One region of the Comamonas sp. A23 genome, then DNA from elsewhere that is predicted to be linked to it. Evidence: predicted binding sites of a transcription regulator. Region 1 holds the regulator's gene; the other holds the start of a gene.
What was found. The regulator sigma-54, encoded in region 1, starts transcription at its own class of promoters, with help from an activator protein. The targets are predictions, from matches to a motif close to TGGCANGNAANCTGCTTT.

Region 1 (4,120 bases):
CACCAGCGTTCGCGCCTGGGCCTGTCCTATCTGCCCCAGGAAGCCTCCATCTTTCGCAAGCTCAGCGTGGAAGACAATGTGCGCGCCGTGCTGGAGCTGCAAAAGGACGAGCAGGGCAAGACGCTGACGCAGGGCGAGATCGAAAAGCGCCTTACCGGCCTGCTGCAGGAGCTGCGCGTAGAGCATCTGCGCCAGTCGCCGGCGCTGGCGCTGTCCGGCGGTGAGCGCCGTCGCGTGGAAATTGCCCGTGCCCTGGCCACGCAGCCGCGTTTCATCCTGCTTGACGAGCCGTTTGCCGGTATCGATCCGATTGCGGTGATCGAGATCCAGCGCATCATCGGCTTCCTCAAGGAGCGCGGCATCGGTGTGCTGATTACCGACCATAACGTGCGCGAGACGCTGGGCATCTGCGACCACGCCTTCATCATCAGCGACGGCCATGTGCTGGCCGAAGGCACGCCCGAGGAGATCGTGGAGAACGCCGATGTGCGCCGCGTCTATCTGGGCGAACATTTCAGAATGTGATGACCCCCACGCTCCCTCACTTTGTGTGGTCGCTGCCCCCAGAAGGGGTTCTGACCGGCTGCGCCGGGGTTTGCCTTGGGGCGGCCCGGCGGCAAACCCTTAGCACTGCGCGCGTTTGCAATGATTGTCTGGGGGCCGCGCCTCGATGAAGCCAGGTCTCTCGCTACGCGTTTCGCAGCATTTATCGCTTACGCCGCAGCTGCAGCAATCCATTCAGCTGCTGCAGCTCTCCACTCTGGAGCTGGCGCAGGAAGTCGAGCAGATGCTGGTCGACAACCCTTTTCTGGAACGTGCGGGCGATGAGGCCGAAACTGTGGGAGATGCTCCTGTAGATGTAGCTGCTAGCGCCAGTGAATACAGCACTTCAGATGGTATTCATGCTGAAAATGATGCGAAGCAAACGCAAACAGCTGCTGAAACAATAGCGGAAACGCCAAGCGCCGAGACTCCGGAAACGCTGAACTGGGAGGCCGACGGCATGGACGGCCAGGACGGGGAATGGGGCGGCGAATCCAGCAGCGAGTGGGATACGCCCTCGGCCAGCAGCTCCACGCGCAACCGCGATGGCGACGACGAAACCGATGCCATCGATCTGGCGCGCGAGCACCAGAGCCTGACCGACTTTCTGCACCGTCAGGCGCTGAGCCTGCATCTGGGCGCGGCGGACATGGCGGCGCTGCGCTTTCTCATCGAGTCGCTCAGCGACGACGGCTATCTCGAGGATTCCCTGCAGGAGCTGGCGCAGAGCCTGGCCGGCGACGATCTGGAAGAGCGCGAGGAGCTGGAGCAGCACTTTGCCATTGCGCTGAAGCTGCTGCAAAGTCTGGAGCCCGTGGGCGTGGGCGCGCGCGATCTGGCCGAGTGCCTGCAGCTGCAGCTGCGCGATCTGATCCGCACGGCCGAGGACGAGGGCACGACCGAGGCGCATATGAGCCGGCTGCTGCTGGCGCAGGCCATCTGTGCCCAGCCCATGGACCTGCTGGCGCGGCGCGATCTGCGCAAGCTCACCAGCCTGTGCGGCGCGCGCGAGGAACAGCTGCGCGAAGCCATGGCCCTGATCGCCAGGCTGGAGCCGCGTCCGGGTCGGCGCTTTGTCGATGTGGAGCGCCATATCGTGGTGCCCGATGTCATCGTGCGCCCGCTGCGGGCCGGCTCGGGCCGGGTGGACTTCTCCGTGCAGCTCAACCCCGAGGTCATGCCGCGTCTGCGCGTGCACGACATCTATGCCAGCGTGCTGCGCCGCCACAAGAACAGCGACGGCCATGCGGCGCTGCAGCAGCAGTTGCAGGAGGCGCGCTGGTTCATCAAGAACATCCAGCAGCGCTTCGACACCATCTTGCGTGTTTCCGAAGCCATCGTGGAGCGGCAGAAGAACTTCTTTGTGCATGGCGAGCTGGCCATGCGCCCGCTGGTGCTGCGCGATATCGCCGACACCCTGGGCCTGCATGAATCCACCATCAGCCGCGTGACCACCGCCAAGTACATGGCCACGCCCCAGGGCACGTTCGAGCTCAAGTATTTCTTCGGCTCGGGCCTGGGTACGGAAACCGGCGGCAGTGCCTCCAGCACGGCCGTGCGTGCGCTGATCAAGCAGTTTGTCGATGCCGAAGATGCCAAGAAGCCGCTGTCGGACGCCAAGCTGGCCGACATGCTCAAGGAGCAGGGCATCGAGTGCGCGCGCCGCACCGTCGCCAAATACCGCGAGCAGCTCAAGATACCGACGACCACGCTGCGCAAGGCGCTGTAGGGCGCCGTAGAAACAAGAAAGCCGCTGATGCATCGCACAGCGGCTTTTTGTTTAGAGCCATATGTCTTGATGAAGCAAGATCCAAGTGAGGGACAGCAAGCAAAGGCCGCCCTGCAGCGAAGATGTCGTCCCCCTTCCGAAGAGAAAGGGGGAAGGCGCAAAGCGCCTCAGGGGGTTAATTCGGTACCAGCCACCAGATAAACCAGACCAGCACGCCGATCATCAGGCCGAACTTGAGGATCTTGTAGAAGGTCGGATTCCAGTCGCGGAAGGCACGGCGGTACTTGCCCGCATAGAACGAGATCTTGAACAGCTTGCTGATCATGCCGCGCGGATCGCCCTCGTTGTTCGGCGAGCTGGCGGCGGCCACCACGTTCTTGCCCAGCCAGTGATTGAGCCACTGGGCAAAGCCATTGGTCATGGGGCGCTCCACATCGCAGAACAGCACGATGCGGTTGCCTTCCGAGCGGTTCTCGGCCCAGTGCATAAAGGTCTCGTCGAAGATCACGCCTTCGCCTTCGCGCCAGCTATAGGGCTGGCCGTCGACCTCGATCATGCAGCGGTCGTCGTTGGGCGCCAGCACGGCCAGGTGATAGCGCAGCGAGCCCGCATAGGGGTCGCGGTGCAGATTGAGCTTGGCGCCGGGCGGCAGCTCGGCAAACATGGCGGCCTTGACGCTGGGAATCGATTTCACCAGGGCCGTGGTCTTGGGGCACAGCTCCATGGCCGAAGGGTGGGCGTCGCCGTACCACTTGAGGTAGAAGCGCTTCCAGCCGGTCTTGAAGAAGGAGTTGAAGCCTGCGTCGTCGTTGTTGGCGGCGGCCTTGATCTGCATGTTCTTTTGCAGATTGACGGCTTCCTCGCGGATCTCGCGCCAGTTGGCCTGCAGCGGCGCCAGCTCGGGGAAGGTGCTGGTGGGCAGATAGGGCGTGCGCGGCACCTTGCTGAACATCAGCATGAAGACGTTGAACGGCGCCGTGAACGTGGAGTGGTCAAACAATTGCTTGACCACCTTGTGGCGCACCTTGCCGCGCAGATGCATGTACAGCCCGCAGCCAAAGAAAAGCAGCACCAGTGCCAGAACGATTATTTTTGCCATAAGGGCCAATTTTACCGGGGGCACCCCGGCGGCCACCATGGGGGCAGGTCAAACAGAACCGGGGTAGGGGAATATCAAAAGCAATAGCTGCCGGCGCTTGACGGCCAGGCGCAGCAGCCGGTCGGGATCAGATACTCAAGGCAGGGCCAGCACGGCGCAGTTGCAAAGGTCGGCGCTCTCGAAGGCTGTTCTGTCGCCCGCTTTGAGGCCCGGTACGGGGAACAGGCGCACCGTCAGCGGCTTGTTGAGGCGAAACGCCATGGTGCCCGTATCGCGCATGACGGCGGCGATCTGCTCGGCGCTGCTGTCGCCCGGCACGGGCACGGTATCGAGGCCGATGCCGCAGACGCTGCTGTAGGTCAGCAGGGCGCGGATATCGAATTCATCATTCAGACTGGCCTGGGCCAGGCCTTGGTCCTCGGTCACGGCCAGCATCAGGCCGCTGAAGCCGATCTGTGTCACGCCGTTGACCGATTTGAAGACGCGGGTCAGCAGGGCCGAGGCTTCCACCGTGCCGCTGGCGCCGAAATAGGGCACGCCCAGCAGTTGGTAGACATCGACCATGGAGGCGCAGGACTTGGATGGCGCGGCCGAGGTGTCCATGCCAGCGATATGCCAGCCCTCGGCCAGCGTCACGCCGTCGGCGCAGCGCTGGATGGCAGTGGCATGCTCGTTCAGGGTCTGGCTCAGGCGATCGAATGCGAGCTTGAACCACGCCGCGTGATCGAGCTGCTGGCGCTGCTGCTGCA
Region 2 (4,120 bases), on a different contig from region 1:
AGTTTCACGGCCCATTCAGGGGCCAGTAGTCCGGCGAGCACACCCAGTATGAGTGCGATCACCACCTGTCCGAACAGTGATCTGACAAAGCGGCGCATAGTCGTCTTTCGCAAGTTGTGGAATCTTGTATGCAAGTTGTCTGCAACTTGCATACAAGAATGTAGGCAAGCGAAAGGCGTGCCAGCAGAGGGTATTCCTGCAGATTTGTGTAAATTAGGGGAGGATCAGCCCTGACTTTCACGTATGAAATAAAAGGGCGTTCCGCCTTGGTGCGAGAGGGGGCGCCAGTGTGCACGCGCGTGGTGCGCGGGCTTTGGGCATGCCCAAAGCCAGGGCATGGCGCTTACAGCAGCGGGCTCAGGGCGCCCAGCAGGTTGTCCCAGATGCGCTTCCACCAGGGAGCCGAATGCACCTGTGCCAGCGTCACCACATCGGATTCGTGCAGATAGCTCTGTTGCCGATGCCGGATGGCCTCGGTGATGGCTTCGTCGTGCAGCAATACATTGTTTTCAAAGTTCAGGTCAAAGCTGCGCAGATCCAGATTCGTGGAGCCGATCAGGCTGACCGATCCGTCCAGACACAGGGTCTTGGCATGCAGCAGGCCGGGGCGGAATTCGTGGATATGGACCCCGGCGCTCAGCAGCCGCCAGTAATGGCTGCGGCTGACGGCACCGACTATCCATGAGTCATTGCGGGCGGGCAGGATCAGTGTGACCTGCACCTGGCGCAGCGCGGCGGCGCACAAGGCATCTAGCACCGTGCTGTCGGGTACGAAGTAGGGGGTGGAGATCACGACCTCGCGCTGCGCACAGGCCAGCAGGCTGGCAACCAGCTGGGGTGTAGAGCGTGCTCTTTCCGTCGGCCCTTCGGCAATCGCAACGGCATGGAAGCCGTCGTCAGCGGCAGCGCCGGCCTCGGGGGTCGGTGGTGCAAGGCACGCATCAGACTGCGCCCAGTCGCTGGCAAAAGCCTGCTGCATCTGCATGACCACCGGACCCTGCAGGCGCAGCATGATGTCCACCCAGGGGGCATAGCGAGCCTTGATGCGAAAGCCTTCGTCGGCGCAGTTCTGGCTGCCGCAATAGTTGATCCTGCCGTCTATGAGCGTGATCTTGCGGTGGTTGCGCAGGTCGATGCGGCTGGTCAGCATGACTTTGAGCAGATTGCTGATGGGCAGGGCAATCGCTAGGTGCACGCCGGCCTGCCGCATCTGCTGCCACAGTGGCGAGCGCGTCAGTGCGCGCGAGCCCAGACCGTCGACCATGGCCCGGCAGGTCACGCCGCGCTGCGCGGCACGCATCAGGGCATGGGCCACATCGGTGCCGGTGCTGTCGTCCAGCCAGATGTAGTACAGCACATTGATCTCGTGGCGCGCGGCATCCATGTCGGCCAGCATCTGCGCACGGGCATGCGCGCCATCGCGCATGAGCTCGGCCCTGTGGCCGGGCAGCGGTACAAAGCCGTTGATGGACGAGGCATAGCGGAAGGCCGGCAGCCATTGATCGGGAATGGCGGGTCGTGCCTGCGACATGGGGCCGGGTGCGGACGCAAGGGCGCTGCCCCGGGTCTGACAGAACTCGCGCACATTGAGCCTTCTGCGGCCAGGTACACGGCCCAGGGCCACTTCCCCAAACAGGTAGTACAGCAGGCAGCTCACATAGGGCAGCAGCACGATGACCATGAGCCAGGCCAGCCGCACATCGGGCCGCATGTCTCTGCGCAGCAGAATGCGCAGGCCGAAGGCGGCAATCAGCAATACATGAAGAGTCAGCAGCAGCCAGGTCATGAATCAGTGCAGCAACGATGGACCTTGTCGAGCATAACGGGCTCAGGCCTGAGCACAAGCTGCCCGTCGTGGCTCTCATGAAACAGGCGCAAAGACCTTGATGGATCAACGCATGCTGCTATCCATCATGAAGCATCGACAGATCGGCATGGCACTGGCATGGAACCTGCTTCCTTTTTTCGTCAAAGCAAACAAGCAGGGGGGAGTGCATGGAAATGGTGCCATTGACTGCCATCGACAAGGCAGATACCGGTTGGGTCATGGTCGCGTCGGCGCTGGTCTTGCTGATGACCTTGCCGGGCATTGCCCTGTTCTATGCGGGGCTGGTGCGGCGCAAGAATGTGGTCAACACCATGGTGGCCGTGTTTGCGGTGGCCTGCGTGGTTACCCTGACCTGGTTCGGCCTGGGCTACTCGCTTGCGTTCACCGCCGAGTCTGCCTGGCTTGGCAATCTGGGACGAGCCTGGTTTGCCTCGCTGCACTTCGATGGCCGGCGCAGCGTGATCTCGGTCAGCCATCTGGCACCGCATCTGCCCGAGGCGGCCTATGCCCTGTTCCAGGCCGCATTCGCCATCATCACCACCTCGCTGATCGTGGGGGCCGTGGTAGAGCGCATGCGCTTTGCGGCCCTGCTGGTGTTTGCCGCGCTGTGGAGCGTGGTGGTCTATGCGCCGGTGGCCCACTGGGTGTGGGAGAGCGGGGGCTGGCTGAACCAGCTCGGCGCACTGGACTTTGCCGGCGGCGCCGTGGTGCATGTGAATGCGGGCGTGGCGGCACTGGTCTGTGCCTTCATGATGGGGCGCAGGCGCGGCTACGGAACCGAGCCATTCGAGCCGCACAGCCTGGGCTGGACGGCCATGGGCACGGCGCTGCTGCTGTTCGGCTGGTTTGGCTTCAACGCGGGATCGGCCCTGTCTGCCGATGGGCGTGCAGCGCTGGCCTTTGTGGTCACTCTCGTGGCGGCAGCGGCTGCCGGTCTGGCATGGATGGTGGTGGAATGGCTGGTTCGCGGTGCTCCGACCTTGTTGGGCCTGCTCTCGGGCATGGTGGGCGGACTGGTGGCCATCACACCGGCTGCTGGCTTTGTGCAGGTGGGCAGTGCGGTGTGGATAGGCTTGATTGCGGGCGCAGTCTGTTTCTGGGGCGCAACCTGGCTCAAGCGCCGTCTCGGGGCCGACGACTCGCTCGATGTGTTCGGCGTGCATGGCGTGGGCGGCATTGCAGGCTCCATCCTCACGGCGGTGTTTGCCGACCCGCTGATCGCGGGCACAGGCGCCACGGTGCTGAATCAGCTGATTGCGGTGGCAGCGGTGGCTGCCTACAGCGGTGCAGCCACGGCCGGGGTGCTGGTGCTGATCCGTCTGCTGATCCCTTTGCGTGTGGATGCCGTGCAGGAAATGGAGGGCCTGGATATCAGTCTGCATCTGGAGCGTCAGCACTAGTGATCCATCAAAGACAGGAGCGGTGTATGGAGGACAGCGATCGAGTGGCGGTGGCCGCACATCTGCATGTGGTGCTGCGGCGCAAGACGGGCCGGGTGACCGATACCGAATGGATGGCCTGCAACCAGGCCTATGCACAGGCCATGGTGGCTTTTGCGCTGGAGCATGCGCGAGAGCAACAGGACGAGGAGCTGGCGCGCCTGGCCCGGCGTCTGCAGGGCAGCTGGAGCGGCGACAAGCCCCGGCATGCAGCGCCTGCCGAGACTGCGCAGAGCGACAGCTCGGTCACCACCAAGGCCGCCGAGATACTGCGCACCTCGGCACGCTATATCGGCGGGCTGCGCTGAGGCACAAGCAGGACCTGAGGCCGGGACGGCACCGGCGCTCAGGCCGATGCCGGCAACGAGCCCGGTCTATTGCTTTTTCAGCTCGGCGATATAGGCTTCGCGAGCCTTGACGCCAGCAGCAGTGAAATCGGTGAATACGCCGTCAATGCCCAGGCGGTAGTAAGCGAGGTATTCCTGTGCAGGGTCACCCTTGAAGATGCCAGCCAGGCGGCTGGCCTCGCTGCGGAAGGTAAAGCTGTGCACCACCAGGCCGGCCTTGTGCGCGTTGGCGATCAGGCCCGTGTCCTTCAAGGTATTCACATCCTTGAGGCCTGCACCGTCTTTGTAGGGAACGACGGAATGGGCCAGCACCTGGGGTTTCCAGGGGCCGATGCCGTCGGCATAGGTCTTGATCTCGGCCAGGCCTGCCGGTGTCTGCATGACCGCGAAGGTGCGCGCATCGCCTGCCAGCGTCCAGCTGTAGGGGCGGCCGCTGATGAAGGTCCATTCGTCGCTGGTGATGTAGCCGACCGAGCCATCCCTGAAGTTGTAGTCATTGCCGTCGA

Region 2: a site for sigma-54 is predicted at 1,942-1,959, ahead of EIC84_RS11990 (ammonium transporter). Genes of this name have one in related genera too.

Annotation. Positions count from the first base shown of each region.
Region 1 is NZ_RSDT01000003.1:13,627-17,746, forward strand. Features, by position in the region: gene lptB (LPS export ABC transporter ATP-binding protein) at 1-525, shown strand, start outside; gene EIC84_RS08330 (RNA polymerase factor sigma-54) at 671-2,272, shown strand; gene EIC84_RS08335 (aspartyl/asparaginyl beta-hydroxylase domain-containing protein) at 2,448-3,371, opposite strand; gene EIC84_RS08340 (DUF711 family protein) at 3,507-4,120, opposite strand, start outside.
Region 2 is NZ_RSDT01000004.1:139,238-143,357, reverse strand. Features, by position in the region: gene EIC84_RS12000 (C4-dicarboxylate transporter DctA) at 1-98, opposite strand, end outside; gene cls (cardiolipin synthase) at 344-1,786, opposite strand; gene EIC84_RS11990 (ammonium transporter) at 1,996-3,228, shown strand; gene EIC84_RS11985 (hypothetical protein) at 3,255-3,575, shown strand; gene EIC84_RS11980 (glycerophosphodiester phosphodiesterase family protein) at 3,642-4,120, opposite strand, start outside.